4 regions of the Peribacillus sp. FSL E2-0218 genome follow, and region 4 is predicted to be linked to each of the others. Evidence: riboswitches for the same ligand, from Rfam matches in the RefSeq annotation. Region 4 holds a riboswitch; each other region holds the start of a gene.
The links. Region 4 has a riboswitch for thiamine pyrophosphate ahead of tenA (thiaminase II). Riboswitches for the same ligand answer to the same signal wherever they lie in the genome.

Region 1: it holds a riboswitch for thiamine pyrophosphate, as region 4 does, so the genes downstream of both, thiC (phosphomethylpyrimidine synthase ThiC) here and tenA (thiaminase II) in region 4, are expected to answer to the same signal.
Region 2: it holds a riboswitch for thiamine pyrophosphate, as region 4 does, so the genes downstream of both, MHI53_RS17770 (ABC transporter substrate-binding protein) here and tenA (thiaminase II) in region 4, are expected to answer to the same signal.
Region 3: it holds a riboswitch for thiamine pyrophosphate, as region 4 does, so the genes downstream of both, tenA (thiaminase II) here and tenA (thiaminase II) in region 4, are expected to answer to the same signal.

What each region holds. Positions count from the first base shown of each region.
Region 1 is NZ_CP150304.1:845,709-851,468, reverse strand. Features, by position in the region: gene MHI53_RS04120 (DUF2243 domain-containing protein) at 1-455, shown strand, start outside; gene MHI53_RS04115 (cytochrome c oxidase assembly protein) at 493-1,227, shown strand; gene MHI53_RS04110 (carboxymuconolactone decarboxylase family protein) at 1,334-1,699, shown strand; gene thiC (phosphomethylpyrimidine synthase ThiC) at 1,945-3,726, opposite strand; TPP riboswitch at 3,862-3,977, opposite strand; gene MHI53_RS04100 (HAD family hydrolase) at 4,093-4,881, opposite strand; gene MHI53_RS04095 (histidine phosphatase family protein) at 5,027-5,560, opposite strand.
Region 2 is NZ_CP150304.1:3,688,648-3,694,407, forward strand. Features, by position in the region: gene MHI53_RS17760 (ABC transporter permease) at 1-659, opposite strand, end outside; gene MHI53_RS17765 (thiamine-binding protein) at 656-940, opposite strand; gene MHI53_RS17770 (ABC transporter substrate-binding protein) at 952-1,956, opposite strand; TPP riboswitch at 2,084-2,193, opposite strand; gene MHI53_RS17775 (protein-glutamine gamma-glutamyltransferase) at 2,421-3,251, shown strand; gene rarD (EamA family transporter RarD) at 3,311-4,240, opposite strand; gene MHI53_RS17785 (amidohydrolase) at 4,288-5,760, opposite strand, start outside.
Region 3 is NZ_CP150304.1:1,441,277-1,447,036, forward strand. Features, by position in the region: gene MHI53_RS06895 (MFS transporter) at 1-287, shown strand, start outside; gene thiE (thiamine phosphate synthase) at 325-957, opposite strand; gene thiM (hydroxyethylthiazole kinase) at 938-1,759, opposite strand; gene thiD (bifunctional hydroxymethylpyrimidine kinase/phosphomethylpyrimidine kinase) at 1,756-2,562, opposite strand; gene thiW (energy coupling factor transporter S component ThiW) at 2,531-3,055, opposite strand; gene tenA (thiaminase II) at 3,068-3,757, opposite strand; TPP riboswitch at 3,851-3,955, opposite strand; SAM riboswitch class I at 4,105-4,208, shown strand; gene MHI53_RS06925 (Fur-regulated basic protein FbpA) at 4,370-4,558, shown strand; gene MHI53_RS06930 (aspartyl-phosphate phosphatase Spo0E family protein) at 4,710-4,997, shown strand; gene MHI53_RS06935 (GNAT family N-acetyltransferase) at 5,092-5,598, opposite strand.
Region 4 is NZ_CP150304.1:2,264,141-2,269,900, reverse strand. Features, by position in the region: gene MHI53_RS10975 (ATP-binding cassette domain-containing protein) at 1-1,170, opposite strand, end outside; gene MHI53_RS10970 (ECF transporter S component) at 1,183-1,767, opposite strand; gene tenA (thiaminase II) at 1,783-2,466, opposite strand; TPP riboswitch at 2,596-2,723, opposite strand; gene MHI53_RS10960 (LacI family DNA-binding transcriptional regulator) at 3,207-4,244, opposite strand; gene MHI53_RS10955 (pullulanase) at 4,907-5,760, opposite strand, start outside.

The DNA of each region.
Region 1 (5,760 bases), 1.4 Mb from region 4:
CCCGCAATTTATGGTCCGGCATTCTTTTTGGCATCGGGCTGATTGCCTTCATCGATGAGGCCATCTTCCATCAACTATTACATTGGCATCACTTCTATGACAAATCCACGTCCAGTATTGGGTTGGTCTCGGACGGCTTGTTTCATGCCCTCAGTTGGTTCGCAACAGTAGGGTCTTTGTTCATGTTTGCCGATCTTCGTCGCCGAAAAGGTTTATGGCTGAAAAGGTGGGCCGGGGGCGTATTGCTTGGGGCAGGCTTCTTTCAATTGTATGACGGCATCGTCCAGCACAAGCTCATGCGTCTCCATCAGATTCGTTACAATGTCGATATTCGCCCTTATGACTTGATTTGGAACATCGCAGCGTCTGCAATGATTTTGTTCGGCCTTGTCTTGATCATCCGGACACGGCGCAGCTTACTTAATGTGAAAGCGGACAACCATCATGCACAGTGACGGACATCTTCATGATGGCGGCGCTTGGTTTGAACCGATGCTGTTGGGATCATTCGCACTAGTTATCTTGATATATATAGGAGCTGCCTTATATTCAGGACGCCGATATAAAAAATGGCCATTATCGCGCACGTTGTTTTGGATTCTTGGCGTCATGAGTGCAGCCTCTGCAATAGTCGGCCCCATAGCCGCTCGGGCACATATGGACTTTACGGCACACATGGTCGGCCATTTATTGCTTGGAATGCTTGCACCCATTCTCTTGGTACTCGCCGCCCCCATTACACTTGCTCTTAGAACGTTGGATGTGCAATCGGCCCGCCGCCTATCTAGATTGTTGAAAAGCTGGCCATTGCGGATTATAAGCCACCCCATCTCTGCGTCCATTCTCAATATTGGCGGGCTATGGATCCTCTATACGACTGGCCTGTATGGGGCGATGCAGCACAATATCACGCTGCACGCATTGGTGCATTTCCATGTATTCGCAGCGGGCTATTTATTCACTGCCTCCATGATTTACATCGATCCGGCACCGCACCCGCTCACCTTCAAGTTCCGGATGATCGTGTTTGCCCTTTCATTGGCCGGACATGATATCCTTTCTAAATACATATATGCCCATCCACCTAGCGGAGTCATGAAGGAACAGGCAGAGAGTGGCGGAATGTTAATGTACTATGCAGGTGATGCCGTTGACCTTGTGCTTATCTGCATCCTTTGCTGCCAATGGTTCAAAGCTGCCCGTCCGAAGGAATCAATTGCCATTTAGCGACAAAAAGATCAATAATAAACTCCGATGTTTCTTGATTAATCAGGCTCCATTTGGCTCATACTAATTTTTGATGAATTAAACTTAGGATGGAGCTGAATGGAAAATGGAATTTGAAGCAAAGAATTCTACTGAAAATGCTCTTCATGATTATAAGGCTGGAATTGGTGCCTTTACGGAGAAAATGCCCGACCTTGCCGAGAAATTCAATTCCTTTACGGAAGAGTGCTTTAAAGAAGGTCAATTGACCAAAAAGGAAAAACAGCTTATCGCATTGGGAATCAGTTTGTACTCACAAGATGAATACTGCATCATCTATCATACTAAAGGGTGCCTGGATCAAGGCTGTTCGGAACAGGAAATCCTTGAAGCCGTTGGTGTTACAGCGGCATTCGGCGGAGGTGCGACCATGAGTCAGGCAGTGACCCTCGTCCAGGAGTGCATCCAGGAAATCAATCAGATGAAACAATAATAAAGATAGGGATAGGACTGGTCCTATCCCTTTTCCTTTCCCAATGAATAATCTCTACCAATGCAGACTTTCGATTAAGTGACATTTTATGCATTTTTGTATATAGTCTTTTTTTTCAAATTCATGCGTGCAATTTTCCCGAAGCATGTTCAGCTCTTTCTTCAGTTGCTCCAATTTTGCTTCCAGTACTTTCATTTCACCTTTTATTTGGATGACCCGATTCAGCGAATTCTGCCTCTCACCAATCATTGATAGATGGTTCCATCCGTTTTCCTGAACTCATTCGCTTTTTCTTTTAGTCCTTCGCCAATTACGGTTTCAAAACCGAGCCCCTTTTCTTTCGCTAAATCACGTATGTCCTGAGAAATTCTCATACTGCAGAATTTAGGTCCGCACATGGAGCAGAAGTGTGCCGTTTTGGCACCTTCAGCCGGCAGAGTTTCATCATGGTATTCGACAGCTCTTTCGGGATCGAGGGAAAGGTTGAATTGATCTCTCCACCGAAATTCGAACCTAGCCTTGGAGAGGGCATCGTCACGTTTTCGTGCATGCGGATGGCCCTTTGCAAGGTCAGCTGCGTGGGCGGCAATTTTGTAAGTAATGACACCGACTCGAACATCTTCCTTGTTCGGAAGGCCCAGATGCTCTTTAGGTGTTACGTAACAGAGCATGGCCGTTCCAAACCAGCCAATCATTGCAGCACCAATCGCCGATGTAATGTGATCGTAGCCAGGAGCTATGTCTGTTGTCAAAGGCCCTAAAGTATAGAACGGGGCTTCTTGACACACTTCCAGCTGCTTATCCATGTTTTCCTTGATCAAATGCATCGGCACATGTCCAGGACCTTCCACCATGACTTGAACATCATGCTTCCAAGCGATCTTCGTCAATTCCCCCAATGTTTCCAATTCTGCAAATTGTGCTTCATCGTTCGCATCTGCAATCGATCCGGGACGAAGCCCGTCTCCCAATGAGAATGAGATATCATATGCCTTCATGATTTTACAAATCTCTTCAAAATGAGTATAGAGAAAGCTTTCTTTGTGATGGGCCAGGCACCATCGAGCCATGATCGACCCGCCTCTGGATACGATCCCCGTTACCCGCTTTGCCGTTAGGGGGATATACCGCAAAAGCACACCAGCATGTATGGTGAAGTAATCGACTCCCTGCTCAGCCTGCTCGATTAACGTGTCCCGAAAGACCTCCCAATTTAAGTCTTCTGCAATTCCATTCACTTTTTCCAACGCTTGATAGATCGGGACCGTTCCAACTGGCACCGGCGAATTCCTGATGATCCATTCCCGTGTCGTATGGATATTCTTCCCTGTGGAAAGGTCCATGATGTTGTCTGCTCCCCACCTGGTCGCCCAAGTCATTTTCTCCACCTCGGCTTCAATCGATGAGCTGACGGCCGAGTTTCCAATATTGGCATTTATTTTCACGTGAAAATTACGTCCGATGATCATCGGCTCGCTTTCAGGGTGGTTAATATTTGCAGGAATGATCGCCCTTCCGCTCGCTACCTCTTCTCTCACGAACTCGGGGTCGACATTTTCCCTAATCGCGATGAACTCCATTTCAGGTGTAATGAGGCCTTTGCGTGCATAATGGAGCTGGGTAATATTTTTCCCCACCTTCGCCCGTAACGGATTCCGTTTCAATCCTGGAAAGATATCGGCATTGGATTGTGACCCTGTTTTTTTGTATCCATTATCCTCGGGTTTTATTTCCCGTCCATCATAGGCCTCGACGTCTTCACGCTCCAGGACCCAGCTGCGTCTGATCGGGTCGAGGCCTTTATGAATATCCACCGGATATGCCGTATCCGTATAGGGACCGCTCGTGTCATACACCCGTAAAGGCGGATTTCCCTCCTCACCGAAGGTCCCGGTAGTCGGACTTAGCGTAATTTCACGCATTGGTACTTTAATATCCGGTCTGGATCCCTCTACATACACTTTTTTACTTCCTGCAAAACTGGACATAATCGAAACGTTCAAGTCGTTTACTGAATTACCCATCATGATTTCATTTCTCCTTTTTAATTGATTTAAAAAGGACAAAATCCAATTCATTTTCGCACGAAAAAGCCAGATCTCCGATTCAAGACCTGGCTGACGTTAGTATGACTACAGAAATGACCCCATGTATCGTCATTGCTTAGTAGATTCTAACTTCCCCACGCTGGTATGAACCAGATCAGGTCCTGAGGGTTAAGAAGCTTTACGCGCTTCTCTCTCAGCCCAACGTTTATTGGACACCCCTAGTCTGAACAATATAATCGAACACAGGGTAACTATATCTCACCCGTTTCATTCTGTAAATCATTTTAAAGTCCTAATATTTCTATCATCCGCTCCCTGAATCATTAAGCAATCGAGATCAATGACTTAATCTTCCAGGCTCTCAAGAATAGGGAAGATCTCCTTCAAATGCTTGATTTCATAGGTTGGAACCACCTCAGTCCGTTCCTTATCCTCGCGATTTATCCAGACCGACTTTATACCCACTCTCGATGCCCCGAGGATGTCCGTCATCAAATTATCGCCGACCATCAATACTTCATCTTTATCCAGCTCCATGATTTTCAAAGCATGCTCAAAAATGGACGCATCCGGTTTACCGCGGCCAAACGCTCCTGAGATGACGATTCGATCAAAATAAGGGACCAGTTCCGGTGTGATTTCAAGTTTGGTATTCTGCAGTTCTGGTGAACCATTCGTCAGCAAAAGTAATTTGTACTTCCCCTTCAATTCATCCAGAACTTGGAAGGACTCTTCGTAGATAAACGGTTTTTTACGCCTTTCCGCTGGAAAACGTTCTGCCAGTTCAAGGCCGAATTCAGGGTCATCGATACCTAATGACTTCAAGCCCCTCGTCCAAGCTTCACTGCGATAAGCCGGTACAATCTCCGCCATCTTCCGGAATTGCTCATGATCATCGTTAAAATTTCCCCACAGTCCTTCAAAAGGGTTGATTCCGATCATTTGTGTAAATGCATATGTATCGTAAGAAGAGTAAAGCTCACGCGCTTCCTTTCGCACCGCGTCTTCAAGCTCGCCGACATTTAAATCATATTTCTCCCTAGCCGCTTCGCATGTGGCAACAAAAGCCTCTTTCACGCTTTTCTGATCCCATAGTAATGTATCATCCAAATCAAAAAAAACTGCCTTAATCAAAATATCCGACCTCTTTCCCCATTATGGAATTCGCTAAAATTACATTAGTACAATCATAAACTACAATCATGGGGAAATGAATAATTATTCGGAAAATGACAGTAACTTTCTGCTTTCCTGGTTGAGAAGCTTAAATGCTCATTCATCACCTTTCGAAAACATACAGCCTTCCATTGCTGGCAAGCTTGAATTGGGGACCGCCGAACCCCCGTCTTATCAACTCTTTCCTTAAAAAGACCATAAGTGCGGCATGACTCACGATCAAGACATCCCTTTCCCCCTTCGCAAAGATCTCGTCCAATGCTTTATTGATCCTCCGCTTTGCACGCTTTATTTCCGCTCTCGTTTGCTTGTTCATGACAGAGCAGCAGCGAATCCAAATGGCCCAAAGGATGAACGGCAGCTTCAACTCCCCTTTTAGGGGTGGGGAAGGGATTTCCCGCAGTTCTTCCATAAAATGAATCGTGCCAGGGAAAATATGTTCCGCTGTCTTGACCGCTCTCGGCATATCGCTGCAATAGCATTCCTCCCACTCCGCCTGACCTAATGAAGTCGATCCATAAATGATATCCGCAGCATCATAGTCGATGAACCACTGCTTCATGTCATCCGCCGACACGGATCTCCCGGTCGGGAATTCATGTGCCACCTTAAAATGCCTTACCAACCCAATTTTCATATGTACTCCTCTTCATCATGCAAATTCTTTTATTGATTGATTCAGTATGTATTTTATATAACCAAGACAAATGCATTGCCTCTATATTCCCTGTAAAGTGTCCCGCTATCATTTCTCGACCAAGCAAGACTTGATGATATTGCCGTGGACTTCTCTGCTTTACTACCCTTTCCGTCACTTTATCTAACAAAGGAGAAAAT
Region 2 (5,760 bases), 1.4 Mb from region 4:
ACCCGATCGGTCCTGAACGCCGAGGAGGCGAGTGTCATATATACGCCAATCCCGGATTTCGCCCCGAGCCACTCCGAAATGACTGCACCCATTACACTATAGGTCGCCGAGATTTTGAGGCCGGAGAAAATGGACGGAATCGAGTGGGGAAGTTCGAGCTTCCAAAACAACTGTCTGTTTCCCGCTCCCATCATCTTAAAATAATGCTTGAGTTCATACGGTGTCTGGCGCAGGCCATCCAATGAGGCAACGGCAACCGGAAAAAAGCATACAAGCGAAATGACGATGAGCTTAGGCAGCATCCCAAAGCCAAACCAGATCACTAAAAGCGGTGCCAGCACGATGATGGGAATATTCTGTGACAAAATGAGCAAGGGATAGACGGCATCTTTCACACCTGAAAACAGATGTAAGGCCGCAGCAATCAATAAGCCGATACAGCTTCCAATTAAAAAACCGGATATCGCAAGCTCGGTCGTTGATAATAGGTGTCCCAATAGATTATGAAAAGACTCGATTCCTTCAATGAAAATGGCAGATGGAGCAGGAAGCAGCCATTTTTCGATTTTCAATATCGCTGTCGCTGACTCCCATGCGATCAGCAGCAATACTAAAAGAAAGAAGGGAGCCCCCTTCTTCCAAATCCTTCTTCCGATCATGCCCGATACTTCTCCGTCAACGTATCCATCGTGATCCCGCTCGGCTGATATAATATTTTGACTTGGGAAATGACATTCGGCGAACCTAGTTCAATCATTCTTTGATTCATTTTTTCTATCACCGCAAATAGCTGGGAAAGCTCGCCCTCCATGGTTGTTTCCAGGGGGTGAACCTCGTATTTGACACCTGATTCATCTATGATCTTGATTGCTTCATCGACTAAAGGAATGACATTTTCACCTTTAGGAATAATTTGTATACTGATTAAAGAACTGGCCATTTTTTTTCCTCCTAATTAGGTAAAAATTCGTTGGTAAACGCCTCTTCAGGTTTAAAATCACCTTCAAGAAGCTTATTTTCTCTCATCCAATCACTGTAATTCTTCCATATATCAAGCTTTTGTTCACCCCAGCGCGGAGCATCATCCTGATATTTATCCGCAAGCCACGCCTGGCTCTTCCTCACTAGTTTGGCATCCAGGTCCGGAGCGGCCTTCATTAAAATGTCCGCTGCCGCATCGGGATCATCAATCGCAAACTGATACCCTTCAGAAGCTGCATGAACGAATGCCTTAACCGTTTCTGGATCTTCTTTGATCAGCTTTTCGTTCGTTGTCAGAACAGGCGTATAGTAATCGAGCTTATCCGAGTAATCGGTCAAGTAAATCATATTCAGCTTTTCATTTCTCAGCTCGGCCTCGACACCTGTCCACCCATAATAAATCCAGGCGAAGTCTACATCCCTTTTAACTGAGGTGAAAAAATCAGCATCCCCTGTATTGACGATATCGACTTTATTTACATCCGCATTTACTTTTTTCATGAGCGAATCCATGATGGCCTTTTCTACCGGTGACCCCCAGCCACCATATGTTTTCCCTTCAAAATCCTTAGGGGATTTAATGTTTTTATCCGCTGGAGATGCGAATCCAGAGGTATTATGCTGGATGACTGCAGCCAGTGAAACGATCGGCACACCTTGGACGCGGGCCTGGGTAATGCCTTCCTGGTAGCTTACGCCAAATTCTGATTTCCCGGAGGCCACCAGCTTATCCGCACCGGCTTCACCTGGCATGATGATATCGACATCCAATCCTTGTTCTTTAAAATACCCCTTTTCCTTGGCTACATACAATCCTGTATGGTTTGTATTCGGTGTCCAATCGAGAACGACCGATACTTTTTTCATTCCTTCATTATCTTCCTTTTTTGTTGCTTCATCTTTTTCGTTCGTTCCGCCGGCGCCACATCCAGCTAAAAGGAACAACGAAGTCAGCAATGGCAAAAATTTATTCAAGCGGGTATCCTCCTACTCATCGTATAAGATCCACATGCAGGAATATTAAGGGCGCCAGGTGCATTTTGCCAATCATAAAACAAAAAACGCCCGAAGATGAATTCGGACGTTAACATACAAAACGGAAAATCTGTCATAATATGTTCCCTCCGCTGGCACCATCCAGATCAGGTTCAAAGAGTCAGCATCTAAAGGACGCAATCTCAGCCAGCATTACTGGCTCCCCTACATTTCTCGCACATATGGACTTTTCTCTATCATTATATCAATTCATCGCGAAAAGGGAAAACTAATTTGCTTCCGTTAAAAAATCCCCTACACCTGCCATCCGAAACACGCTTCATTACCGGCACTTTTCCTCCTTCACATAATCACTTCCATGCGGATAATCATATAATGACCATGACCTGCAGACATTTCCATGTACCAGATTCATAACTCATAAGCAAAAGGTGGATATGATCATGATCAAGATTAATCACAAATGGTTAGATATCAGTCAACTCCAGCCAGGTATACCATCTGCCAAGGCGCTGGAACTGCTACAATTGCTGGCGGGATATGCGACCGTTTTTGAATACCGGAACTTGGAGGAACTTAATTTCGACATTCAATTGAGGCTTCGAGTCATGGAGGCAGCCATTTCATTAGATAAAAGCGGTGCAGAATTTGCTACACTCGATGAATCGGAAACAAATCAACGATATTGGCACCTCGCAAAGGATGGCACCTTCACCCTCCAGCCAGGAATTCCCCCCCATGTTGCCATTGCAGATATTTTCCAAAGTGGAACGCTATATGCTTTCGAATGCGGGACAGCAATAGTCGTCACGTTCTTAATGGGGATCATGGATGTAATCGGCCCGCGGAAGTTTGACTATCTTTTTTCAGACCTCGTGCTATATGACTGGCATCCCCCAACGAATATGATCCTGCTCGTTCACCGCGGCACCGATTATTTACCAGGGGACTGCGTGTATTTCAAAAACCCGGAACATGATGAAAAAACGCCTGAATGGCAAGGGGAAAATGCGATATTATTAGGGAAAAATCTCTTTTTTGGCCACGGGATCGGCATTACCAATTCTAAAGGAATCATTGATGAGTTAAACGATAATAGAAAATCGAATGCAACCATATCGGCCTACCTGACAGACCATATCGTTAGCCTTGACAGTTCCTATTATTTTGACACGGTCCAACCCTATCCCATCCGCAAAGAACAGGTCCCCCGACTCGAGAGCCTCCCTGATTTGATCGTTTCTGAAATAGGTTCGACGTTTCACCTATCCTGATGCATGGCCCTGCATAAAAAAATGCTTGGAGGAAAAGCTCCGCCAAGCATCTTTTTCATTCATGCACCCATATTCCTCTTGCCTTTGAACCTGCGGGCGCTTGCCTGCCCCCATTTCGTGATGGAGAGCGTATAAACGGCCAAAGCTGACCATATGAACAAAAAGGCTAAAAGATGTGCTTTCGTAAAACTTTCATGATAGACGAATACACCGATCAGTAAAGATAAGGTCGGAGCGATATATTGAAAAATGCCAAGCATCGAAAGCGGGATCTTTTCTGCTCCTTTTGCAAAATATAAAAGAGGTAGCGCCGTGACGATCCCGCCGCCAACCAACAGCAAGCCTGTGCTCCCCGCTGTAAAGAATTTCATGTCTGCCTGGGCCGATAAGTATATCAGGTAACCAAGGGCGAGGGGCGTCACCATCATCGTTTCTAGCGTCAGCCCGATCGCCGATTCGGCCTTGATCATTTTTTTCGCCAATCCATACAATCCAAAGGTCATCGCCAAGACAAGGGAGACCCAGGGAATGGTGCCAAAATGAATCCCAAGGATCAAAACACCGATTCCGGCAAGCGCGAACGACATGATTTGCGCTCCGCTCAATTTTTCCTTTAAGACGATCACGCCCAAGAGGACGCTGACTAGCGGATTGATATAATAGCCAAGGCTGGTGTCGAGAATCCGGCCGGAGTTAACGGCCCAGATGAATACTCCCCAGTTAGCTGTAACGAGCAGTGACGCTGTAAGTAAAGCTATAAAGAGTTTAGGGTTACGAACTATATTCTTGACATAGTCAAGAAACGCTTGCCATTTTTTCATGAACATCAATAATACCAGCATGAAGACGAAAGACCATAATACCCTTTGCGCCAGTATCTCTGTTGCACCGACCCCCTGGAGGAATTTCCAGTACACCGGAACAATTCCCCACATCATATAAGAAAGAGCGGCATAGATCGCTCCTTCTTTTTGTTCATTCACTTTCATAACCTGCCTTCTTTCCATTCATTCCTTGATCTTTTAAAACCATCTACCTATTCTGCATTCCGATGACTCGTTTTGCAACTGTTATTTTCATCATACATGATCCTGCCATCAATGACCGTCATGACCGCTTGAGCTGTTAGGAGATCATCAGGCTTCACTGCAAAGACATCCAAATCAAATACGGTAAAGTCGGCATCATACCCTTTGAAGATCATACCGCGCCGCTTTCCCTGGCCTATAGCCGCGGCACTCCCTTTCGTATATAGAGAAAATGCCTCAAAAACGGTAAGCCTTTCAGCCAAGCCATACCCCGCATCATCACCATCGATTTTCGCTCTCGTGACAGCAGCATGGATCCCCAAAATTGGATTCAGTGGCTCGATCGGTGCATCTGAACCGCCCGCACAAGTGATTCCCATATTCAAATAGGTTTTCCAGGCGTATGAGGATGCCAATAGCTTTGCCGGAACCTTTTCTTCCACCCAAGGAAAATCGGACGGTACGAAACCGGGCTGGATATCAAAGATCACCGGCAGTTTGACTGCCCGCTCCAGCAGCTCCGGCCGGACGATCTGGGCATGGATGAGCCGATCATGCAGTCCGTCTTTCGGAGGCAGAGCTTCAATGGCATTCAATACATATTCAAACGCGAGATCGCCAATGGCATGGGCCGCGATCGGCATGTCTGCCTGCCTTGCTTTTTGCACCCAATGGCGAAGCTCTGCTTCCGTGAATATCGCTACGCCATTCGTACCGCTTTGATCTGCATACGGCTCGCTCAGCAAGGCTGTATGCCCCCCTAAGGAGCCATCGGTGAATATTTTCATGCTATCGAACTTGATATATTGCGTTCCCTCTTGATAACGGCCTCCTGCTGCCAGCATATCTTCAAGGGCCTCATGATGTACGAGCAAATTGGCTCGAAAGGCCATCCCCTTATCCTCGATGACCGATTTAAACGCCTCGTAAGTCGGCACGAAGCCATTGTAATAATGGAGGTCCTCCGTATGGCCTCCCGTCAGTCCAAGCTTATGCGCATCTTGTATCGCCTCTGAAAGCGCAGCTTCGATATAGTCCTGGTCAATGCCGGGAAGGCTGTCCAAAATCAGGTTCTGTGCCTGGCTTTCCTTGAATAGACCATTTAATCGCCCATCGGGATAGCGGCAGATCACACCGCCTGCCGGTTCTTCTGCCTCCTCCTTGATTTCCGCTGCCAAGAGGGCACTGGAATTGACCACCAAGGCATGGCGGCAGATCCTTTTCAAGACGATGGGATGCTCCGTCGATATCTCATCAAGCTCATCCCGTAAAATCAATTCAGGATCAGTCCATTCATTTTCATTCCATCCTTCAGCGACAATCCACTTTCCTGCGGGTGTGACGGCGCACTTTTCCTTCAGGGCGCTCAGGATGGCTTCCCGAGCTTCCATCAAGGAAAGGTCTAGACGAAGCAGACGCTCGCCATGCCCGACCAAATGTAGGTGGCTGTCCACCAACCCCGGAAGCATCGTTTGTCCTTT
Region 3 (5,760 bases), 820 kb from region 4:
TCCTTATTGCATCTGGAATGTTTCTGTCATTCTTCAATCTGGGAGCATGGGGTGCACTTTATGCATATACACCTGAGCAGTACCCAACCGCGGTTCGAGGTACAGGCACTGGGTTAGCGGCCGGCATCGGCAGGATAGGCGGTGTCCTCGGACCCTTGCTTGTCGGGTATTTGGTTGCTTCAAGCACTCCGATTTCAACGATTTTCACTATTTTTACAATCGCCATTCTCGTGGGTGCCATTGCAGTAGCCTTCGGTAAAGAAACAAAGAATACCGTTTTGACATAAAGATGGAGGGGACTGAATGTTAGTCCCCTCTTTTGCGTCATGTGAATACTTTTATCCTTTCTAAAAGGGATGTGGAAGCCTCCCGCGGATTTTTTGCATTCATGATGGCTGAAACCACGGCGGCTCCGGCCAGGCCTTTATCAGTAAGTGAGGCAATGTTATCGGTATTGATGCCCCCGATGGCCACGGCTGGAATTGATACGCTTCGGCAGATTTCCTCCAATTCGCGGATCGCCATTGGCGTTGCATCTTGCTTTGTCTTCGTAGGGAAAACCGAACCAACGCCGATATAGTCCGCTCCATCTCGTTCCGCTTCGAGAGCTTCCTTCAGATTCGAAACGGATACACCGATAATCATTTCTTCTGGGACCATTTGCTTGATGACGGAAAGCGGGAGGTCATCCTGGCCAATATGTATCCCGTCCGCGCCAATAGCAAGGGCTATATCCACCCGGTCATTAATGATCAGGGGAGTGGACAATTCGTTCAATACCTGCTTTAAGGCCGCAGCTTTTCTATAAAAGGACAGGGATGAATTGTTCTTCTCCCTAAGTTGTACAGCCGAAACGCCACCAGCAATCGATTCCGAGATGATTTTGGTCAAGTTTACAATATCTATCGACTCTTCCGTAACTAAATATAGGCTTAAATCAATGTGTGATTTTTTCATTCATTTTCACCTCATTCATCCACATTTCCTTATCCATTCTTGATATTGCGTCAATTAAGCGCACCCGAAAGGTTCCTGTGCCTTCATGCTTTTGCAAGGTTTCAGCAGCGATCTCCCCTGAAATGCTCATCGTCGAGATTCCGGCAACTGCTGCAGCATAATAGTCGTCCGTGATTCCGGAAAAGGCGCCGATAAGTGCGGTGGCCATACATCCCGTGCCTGTTACATTCGTTAATAGAACGTTCCCGTTATCAATGAGGGATGTGTGCTTCCCGTTACTAACAGCGTCGATAGCCCCGCTGACCACGACGACACTATTCAACTCCTTTGCCGCAGCTGCAGCAAGAGCCTCATTGCTAATCGCCAGTTCCTCTGAGTCGACTCCCCGTGTAACGATATCGCCGCCGATCAAACGGTGAATCTCGCTCGCATTACCGCGGATGATCTGGAAGGAGACCTTCTTTAGAAGCTCACTGGCTTTCTCTGTTCGATACGGTGTGGCGCCGACTCCCACAGGATCCAAAATGACCGGGATATTTCTGGAGTTTGCCGTCCTACCGGCTATCTCCATGGCTTCCAGGGATTTTTCATCAATCGTACCGAAATTCAGGACAAGTGCATCCGCCAACTTGACCATCGCTTCGACTTCCTTGGGACTGGATGTCATCACAGGTGATCCACCGATGGCAAGCGTGGCATTTGCACAATCGTTGACCGTAACAAAGTTGGTGATTTGGTGTACAAGTGGTTTTCTTTCTTTTACCTTTTCAAACAAGTCAGCTGCCGAAAACTTTATATTCATATGGATTCACTCCGTTCTTTTTTTGAAAATGAATGAAAATGATGGACAGGCCCATGTCCCCCTCCTATTGAAAAACTATTCCGTATCGCTTCGGAGATATACAGCTTGGCCTGCACGATCGACTCTTGCAGCGATTGTCCATTAGCCAAGTTGGATGCAATGGCGGAGGAGAGGGTACAGCCAGTCCCGTGAGTGTTTTTCGTATGGATTCTTTCTCCTTTTATCCAGTGAAAGTTCTTTCCATCATAAAAGAGGTCGTTTGGGTTTCCCTCTGCATGCCCCCCTTTAAGTAAAACGGCATTGGAACCCAATTCAATCAAGGATAAACAAGCCTTGTAAAAGTCTTGCTCCGTTCGAATCGATAAACCAGTAAGTACCTCCGCCTCCGGTACATTAGGGGTGATGAGCGTTGCAAGCGGGAGCAAGTTCGTTTTTAGGGCAGTAACGGCTTTTCCGTCCAGCAAATGGTGGCCGCTTTTGGAAATCATGACTGGGTCAAGGATGACGATGGCCGGTAAGTAGGTATTAAGAGCTTCAGCGACTGTTTCGACGATTTCTTTTGAACCAAGCATGCCGATTTTTACTGCATCGACGTGTATATCTTCGAAAACGGCAGCCATTTGATCAGTGATGATATCCGTGTCGATCGCCTGAACGGAACGAACTTCCTTTGTGTTTTGTGCAGTGACGGCCGTGATGACGGACATCCCGAAGATCCCATGTGCAGAAAATGTTTTGATATCGGCTTGTATCCCTGCGCCGCCCCCTGAGTCAGAGCCTGCGATGGTTAATGCTTTTTTCATGGAAAAACCCCTTCACATAAGTATTTTTCAATAATATTTTCAGTAAAATGAAAGCGAAAATGGCACCTGCCATTGAACTAAGCATAAAAGCTGGCATAATGCCAAAAAGAGCTGCTTTTTCCCCTAAGAGGAGTACCGCGATCGGATAACAGGCAAGCGAACCTAGAAGGCCGGTCCCCGTCACTTCCCCTAGACAGGCGAAAGTCAATCGCTTGGTTTTACGGTAAAGGAACGCAGCCAGCAGTGCACCGATCATACTGCCAGGAAAGGCGAAAAGTGATCCCGTACCAGATATATTTCTCAACAAGGAAACGAGGAAAGCTTGCGTAACCGCATAGGCAGGGCCGAGTAAAACAGCTGTCAGGACATTGGCCAGGTGCTGAATCGGAAAAGCTTTCACAAATCCTACCGGGATGAATATAAAGGAACTGGTTATAGTCGTTATGGCTGTGATCATTGCCGTCAACGTCATTTTTCTGATTGTGTTGATCATCATGTCTACGACCTACAAGGGCCAATCCTGCTCATTTTGAACCATGTCCCAGAATAAATATTCGTAGCGGGAGGTCACCAAGAAGTGCTTTTCCAGTCTCTGCAGTTCTTTTTCAGGCATCCCTTCCGTCAATTCCTCCAATAAAGCAATCAGCCACTTATGTGCTTCACCGAATTCTGGGGAGGAATAGGATTCAATCCATTTTGCATAGGGGTTGTTATCCAAATTCTTGCCATTTCGTTCTTTTAAAAGCAGACCGATTTCATAATAATCCCAGGCACAAGGGAGAAGACAGGCGATTAAATCTGCCAAAGTACCATGTTGAGCAGCATTCAGCATGTAACCCGAATAGGCAAGGGTAGTGGGAGTAGGTTCCGTATCTTCCAATTGCTGTGAAGTAATTCCGAACTCCAAGGCATAATGCCTATGGATATCCATTTCGACCTGTATCGTTTCATTCAAGATTTCCGCAAACTTTGCCATGGTTTCAACATTATGCGCTTTAATGACACCTAAAGCGAAAAGCTTGGAATAATCCATCAAATAGATATAGTCCTGCTTCAAGTAATAAGCAAACTTATGTTCAGGAAGCGTTCCGGTTCCGATAGCTTGGACAAAGGGATGTGAATGGTTCCTTTCCCAAATTTCCTTTGCGCGTGCATGAAGTCTGTCACTGAAGGTTTCTGTTTTAATATTTTTCATGTTCATCCCCCTTTATATGGAAAGATTATTTAGGGCCAATAAAAAACCCCCGTTCCTGAATAACGGAACGGGGCAGATGGATATAGCCGGAATGGGCGATCTCATCCACTTTCCTCCGCCGGTATGAGCCGGTTCAGGTTCAAAGGGTCCGGAAATTACTTCCATCTCAGTCTTGACAAGACTCCCCTAGTGGTGTGCATTGTATGTAATTACTGCCATCATATCAGAAAGCCAAGAAAATGCAACCCGCCTTTGAAAGGGAAGAGAGTGGAAAAAAGGGGAACGAGGCAATTGACTTTTGTGAATTATTGGGATAAGATAATGTTCACATCATTTATATAATTGAATTCTTATCCAGAGAGGTGGAGGGACTTGGCCCTATGAAACCTCGGCAGCAGACCCATATGGGAACTGTGCTACATCCAACAAGCGATCGCTTGGAAGATAAGAAGAGCCGTCCGGACCCTGTCAGCCTCTTCTTTAATTGAAGAGGCTTTTATTTTTGTAAAATAGTGTTTAAGGACATAATAGAAAAGGTATATATAATTTGGTGAAATTGAAACTTGTTAAGGTAGCTTAGGCTTTAAGCTGACAAGGAAAGGAGCCATTAATATGGCAGAAGTATTTAAGTGGATCGAACAGAGGAAGGCGTTGCTGATAGAAGAGCTATTGGCGAAGGGTGTATACAAAACCTCTGATGAAAGGCACCTTTATGATGCCCCTTTAAAAGTATTGGAAGATGAATATAAGATCGTTATAAATAGGTCTGATAGCGAGTCTCCTACAGAATGGATGACATAGCAAGAAGCAGGCGATCATTCAATAAAGATCATGTATATAGAAGTATAGAAGGAAGCATTCGCAGTGTACAGTGGTGAATGCTTTTTTATATGGAAAGATTGTTGTCACAAAAAATACATATTTTAAGGATATTATAGGAGTTTTGTCACATTTGACCGCTAAAATAACACATTTTTACCACTCGAAAATAGTTGATTTTAACTACGAGTTTCATTATGATGGAAAGTGTAAAAATATTGAATATATGGGAGGTGTATATAAATTGCTTTCCAAAAAGGTTACCCCTGAAAGAATAGAAGAGAAGAGACAAGAGATGATGGAGTTGGCAAATATTTTTGGTATAAACAGTCTTCTGACGATTCAAGCTAGTCAAGAATTGGATATCCTTTTAAACGCGTTAACGAAGAATAGGAAAGCTGAATATTCAGGAAATTCCTAGGTTTTCTTGAATTCGTGAATCTGGTATACACATGATGGTGGAGTTTTCCGTGTAAACAAAAAAACTATTGCTGAAAGCAATAGCTTTTGAATAATCATGCTTCTATACGTTTACCAAGGATGACCAAATCCCGTTCAACGCCATCGAGCTCGGCAACTTGCGGTAAGTGCGCCCATTCTTCAAAACCAAATTTGGAGAAAAGCTTCATGCTAGGTAAATTATGAGCAAATATGAAACCTAATAGAGTCTTCACCCCTAATTTTGGGCTTACTTCAATCGCCTGTTGAATCGAAACCTTTCCGATTCCTTTTCCCCGGAAATAATCATCGATATAGATGCTGATTTCCGCCGTAGCATTGTAGGCGGGCCTTCCATAGAAAGATTGAAAGCTCATCCATCCTGCGGTTTGTCCTTCAAAAGTAATGATATATAGCGGTCTGCTTTCTGAATTATGCTCCTCAAACCATTTAACCCTCGATTGTACAGATATCGGGTCCGTATCTGCGGTGACCATTCTGGAGGCAATTGTGGAATTGTAAATTTCCACAATTTTAGGCAAATCCGATAATTCAGCCTCTCTGAATTGTATGTACTCGTTCATCATAAACTCTCCAATCCATTCCTTTTATTAACATCCAGAAGTTCCTATTGCATAATTTGATAGTGAATTGTGGACATAACCAAATCATCTGAAAGTTTTATATTATCATACACCTTCTCCTCATTATCTGCCAATTCATTTTAATTGTTACTTATGCTCATT
Region 4 (5,760 bases):
TTGAAATGGATGTTTATCCCGATGTGCCTCAAGGCGGAACACTTTAAGCAATGAACGGACTCTCTCATCTATTTCTTGTTGCGGCCTTTTATCTATCCGCAATGAATAAGCAATTTCTTCATATACCGTATTTGCAACGAACTGAAACTCAGGATTTTGAAACACAAACGTCATATGATCAATTGGGTTTTTCACTCTTTTAATGGAGGTCCCCATTAAATCATAGATACCACTCGTTTTAATGAATTGCATCAGTGCATGCAAAAGAGTACTCTTACCCGCTCCATTTTCTCCCCTGATTACAATCCATTCCCCTGAAGTGACCTCGAGCTCATCAACCTTGATTTTCTCTTCTTTATTCCGAAAACCGCTAAAATCTCGGACTTGCATAAGAGGAACATCATCCGTGAGTGGTTGTTTACGAACAGGTGCATGATTCTTAACATACTCATCCCAAACACCAGGGAACCATATCCCATGTTCTTTCATTTCATTTTTATACCGTGAAAGAATGGTGTCTTTTGGGCCATCAGCAATAATTTGACCTTCATCATTAAAAAGCACGATTCGATCAATGAATTCTAAAACATGGTCAGTTTTATGTTCCACTACAATAACCGTTTTACCTCTACCGACTTCCTTCAATAATTCCCACATTTCTTTTGTTCCTTCCGGATCGAGCATGGCAGTCGGTTCATCTAAAAACAGAACTTCTGGTTCAAGGGCCAGTACTGAAGCGATTGCCAGACGCTGTTTCATGCCGCCTGATAATGTATCAATACTTGTATGAATAGCTCTTAAGTTCAATCCAACTTGATGAAGGTGATGTTGGATCTTCTCTTTCATTTCTTGCTTAGGGACGGAAAGATTCTCGAGAACGAAAGCAACTTCCTCATCGGCAAATGGCATGCAAAACTGACTATCAGGATCTTGAAAAACATATCCCCATGAGGAAGGACACTTCAATTTTCCCGCTTTCAACGGCACTTCAATGGAATTCGGAATCAATCCACTTAACACTTGTAAAAGGGTCGACTTTCCACATCCTGATGGTCCCAACAATAACACTTTTTCACCTTTCCCAAATGAGATCGATAGATCCTTGAAGATCATGGACTCATCACCAGGAAATTTCATTCTTAACTTCTCAACAGAAACGATTTGTTCCATACACATCAACCTCTACTTTTGATCCAGCTCTGCATAATCTTTACTAGAAACTGGACGTACAAGATTCGTTACCCCTGTTGTTTCTAAAACCTTAACTAAGTAGTAAGCAGTCACACCGGCAAAGAAAACGGAACCTATGAACCTCGCTATCATGAATAACGATAGATTCCAGGTAGAGAGCGCTCCAATTTCCCCATATGCAAAATCCATGAAGACTGAACCCAAACAAGAAGCGATCGCCGCTAATACAGCCACTGACATATTGAATTTTTTATATCTGAACACCATGAACACCAGCTCCGCGAACAACCCTTGCACGACCCCATATAAGAGGACGGTCAGCCCCCATGGCGAACCTAGAAAGAATTCACCGGAAGCTGCAGCTATCTCCGCCAGAAGTGCCACACCCGGTTTCCGTAAAATTAAAAAGGCTACGGGACCAGCAATAAACCACATTCCATAAATAAGTTGATCTACATGTAACCCCAATGGTTTAGCGAAATAATAAATCGAACCCCAGAGGATATAGATGATCCCAAATGCTACAGCAATCACGATCGTGACTAAAACATCCGTTAATTTCAACCCTTTTTTCATGGTTATTAATCTCCTTTACACTTCTAGTGTTTCCTTATGCACCGGCCATGTTTCCAAATCGTAAGCCATTTCCCAAAATGAATATTCATACTGGCTGCTAAGGATAAAATGCTCTTTCATCCGTTCTCTATCTGCATCCGTTACTTTTTCAGCAATCTCATCAAGCCTCGCAATTTGTTCTTCCACCAAGGTGCGGAACCACTCTCCACCGTACGCCGCTATCCATTCTTGATAAATCGGCTCATCGGGTATGCACCCCTGCAGCTTTTCACCTATTTCATAATACAGCCAATAACACGGCAGGATCGCTGCAATAACATCTCCTAAATGTCCCGAATAAGCCGCACGATACATATGGGAAGTATAGGCATAAGCAGTCGGTGCAGGCTTGAAATCATCCCTTTCTTCTTTTGTGATTCCTAATCTCTCAGAAAAATTCTCATGAAGCTTCAACTCCGCTTCATATGTACCTTGTGCATGGCCGGCAAGCCTGCTGGTTGTATGTAAATCTGGAGCTTTGACTGCCCCTAATGCTTGAACTCTAGCAAAATGTGATAAATAATAAGCATCTTGCAAAACATAAAAACGAAAACATTCCAAACGTAATGTACCATCACCTATTCCTTTAACAAATGGGTGATTAAAACTCGCTTCCCAAATATGATCCACTTCCTGCCGAATTTCCTCTGAAAACTTCATCATCATTTCCTCCAAATTTTTATTTTTTTAAAGACTGAACCGTGAAAGAACCTCCTTTTTTTTGGCAAATAAAAAACCACTTTCTTTGACGTAAGAAAGTGGTTTTACTTGAAATAATACAAAAACGTATTGTTCCAGCCCCCACTTCCCTACGCTGGTATAAACCAGATCAGGTTCTAAGGGTCTTAAAGTCATACTTTAATCTCAGCTTCTCAGGTAAAATAGCTTTTACCAATAAAGCACCCCTAGTGGTACAAATTGTATATATCATGCAGTTGCCTTTATATTAACACGATAAATTAAATTGTCAAACAGATTAGAAAAGTTTTCTGGCCGATACCTTATAAGGTTGGATTGCTAGTTTGCCAAGGTTGGCGGATTACTCGTCAATTTGGACTATTATGGCACTTAAAGATATTTTTGTTAATTCAATGATTTTTGGAGCTGGTTTAGCGATAGTATCTTTATTAGCTGCTGGGTGTATTTGCACCATCTAACTTTAATCAATATTTTTGATATGATCATCTTTCCAAAGCTTCATTTTTTCATGACACGATTTTTGTAGTTTCTTCTTAAATCAATCTGTGTATCAATCATTTCCTCGGTGGTGGCCGTTTTTGTCAATTTCCTTGATTATCATGAAATAAAGAGGTATGGCAACATCCAGCCTTATTGCTGATTTTTTTTTAGAGCTCATGGAAAAGGAATCAAAGCGGATAAGATAGGGCCCCTCCAACAGATCAGCGGCGTGTTGATCTAGGAGGAGCTGTGCTACTCCCTACCATAAATGTAACAGGTAGCGAAATTCGCGATTGTTGTTTGAGACGATTTGCATCTTCTATTTGTAAAAAGAGTAAATCTACGGCTTTTTCACCTTTTTCCCCTACATCCTGTTTGACTGTTGCTAAAGTCGGCGTCATAAAAGTAGAAAAGTAAGATCCATCAAACCCTACTACAGAATAATCGTCAGGAATTTTACAACCTTTTTCGTTCAGGCATTTGTACACCCCTAAGGCGGACACGTCTGAAAAAGAAAGGATGGCAGTGGCATTTGTTTCTGTTATTATCTTTTCAGTCGCTTCAAAACCGCCTTGAGCGGACGTGTCTGATTCGAATATGAGATTTTGGTCAAAGCTGCGATTTTCCTGAAGCGCAGATCGGTATCCACGAAACCGCCGTCCGTTCACAGAGTCCGGCTCCAAGTCCCCAGTGATGAGGGCTATGCGCTGATGACCAAGTGATAACAAATGCTCGGTTGCGACGCGTCCGCCGAATGCGTCATCAATCCCTACTTGAAAAGGAGCCGACTCATCCAAGTAGCTGTCCAAAAACACAATCGGAAGATCCAGCTCTTTCACTTTTGCTACAACTGGCGAATCCGATTTCGCACCTACAAGAATCAGTCCATCCAGGTTCCTTTGAGTTATAAAGGTTGTCAGTTCTTCGGGGGATTCGATTCCCTTAAGGACAATATCAAATGATTTTTCCCTTGCCTTTGATTCAATCCCTGAGACCAACTCCCAATAAAACAGGTTATTCTTAATCCTACCTTCCGGCTGTAAAAGAGAAACGACCACTCCAAATAGGTAGGACTTCCTTGTCCGAAGATTTTTGGCAGCCAGGTTCCCGCTATATTGATAACTGTCGATGACCTCTTTCACACGAAGGGCTGTTTCCACTGATACCCTGCCCTTGGAATTGATCACGTTTGATACGGTAGCGATGGAAACATTCGCCTTCTCCGCGATGAATTTAATGTTGATATTTTCCTGAAGCATCTTCCACCCCTCCGACTTATTAATAAACAAATCGTACCATAATTTTCAAAAAAACGCAGGCAGGTATCTGATCTGCACCCCAATTGTTAGAAAAAAACGTCTATCTATTGGAGGTGCAGTTTCTTTATGGCCAAATTCACACCACAACATTAAATACAAGCTGTACAAAGATATTTTCAAGGTACAGAGAGGGTTAAAAGGATAGCTAAATCCATTGGTGTATTCTCTGGATTTAATTGGAGAAATCATCGCCTGCAATATCCAATCAAGTCCAATTTAACCTTTAGTCTCCCAGATGGTAGACCAGGTCCTTATGCGATTGGAATTGGAAGATTCACGCATCCTTCATTCGGATCAAGTCTGGCATTACCAGATGAAATCAAATTCACATACCTTGAAGACATACGGGATTACACAATGTATGTCTCGGAAGGGAAATTGTCTCGACATCACTGTGATGGAAAACTTCTTCGGCTTATTAAAATCTGAATTACTTTATTTACAGAATTTTATGGAGCATTCCAAAGAAAAACTGGAAAATTACATACATTATTACAATCATCAGTGAATTAAAGTGAAATAAAAAGGCATGAGTCCGGAAGATTTCCGGTTTCATGCCCTCATGGTTGCCTAACTATTCTAACTTTTTGGGTTCATTTCACTTATTTCTGCTTAATCACGACCGTTGTTAAAGGATCGATGGTGATTTGGTTTTTATTCACCGTCAAGCCCGATACTTTCTTGACTTGCTTCCGGCCCGCTTCATCATCATCGACAAGTACCTTACCTTTTCTTAAATCTACATCTAGTGTAAGCGATCTCTGTTTCTCATCGGCGTTGATGAACACATAATAGGTATCTTTTCCTTTTTTTCCTGTGGAAATACTTTTATAGGCCAGGACCAGATCGGTCTCTTCAATCTCAGGTGCGGCAATCATCGTTACATTAGAATCCACGAGAGAGCGAGAACCCAATCGGAACGCATTGGTCGATTTTCTCAGCTCAATTAACCCTTTTGTATATTCCATTGTTTCCTTATGAATCGTATCATTTGTTACAGCCTCCCAATCGAATTGGTTGATTACATCCGTAGAATCGTAGGAATCGTGAATGAAATAAGGGTTTTCAAACGGTTTTCCATTTTCATCAGTCATGTATGTGTACTTCGCCTCTGGCTTCTCTTTATCTTTCCACTGTTTGGTAATTCCATATTCTTGACCTGCGTGAAGGAAGGAGATACCTTGACTTGTTAATACCATGGAATTCCCGATTCTAATACGCTTTTGGATTTCTTCCTCGTGCTTGGCTGGATCTTTTTGAATTGACTGGGCGATCACATCATGTAATGTGAGATTATCATGAGCAGCAATGTACTGCACGACATCACCAGGGTCATCTTCTGACACATTTCCAGGCTGTCCTTTGATATTATTGAAAATGGTTTGGACGTCTCTTGCACCGCCTGTAATAAAACGAGGCTCACCTTCACTACCGTATCCTGATTTCAATTCATTAC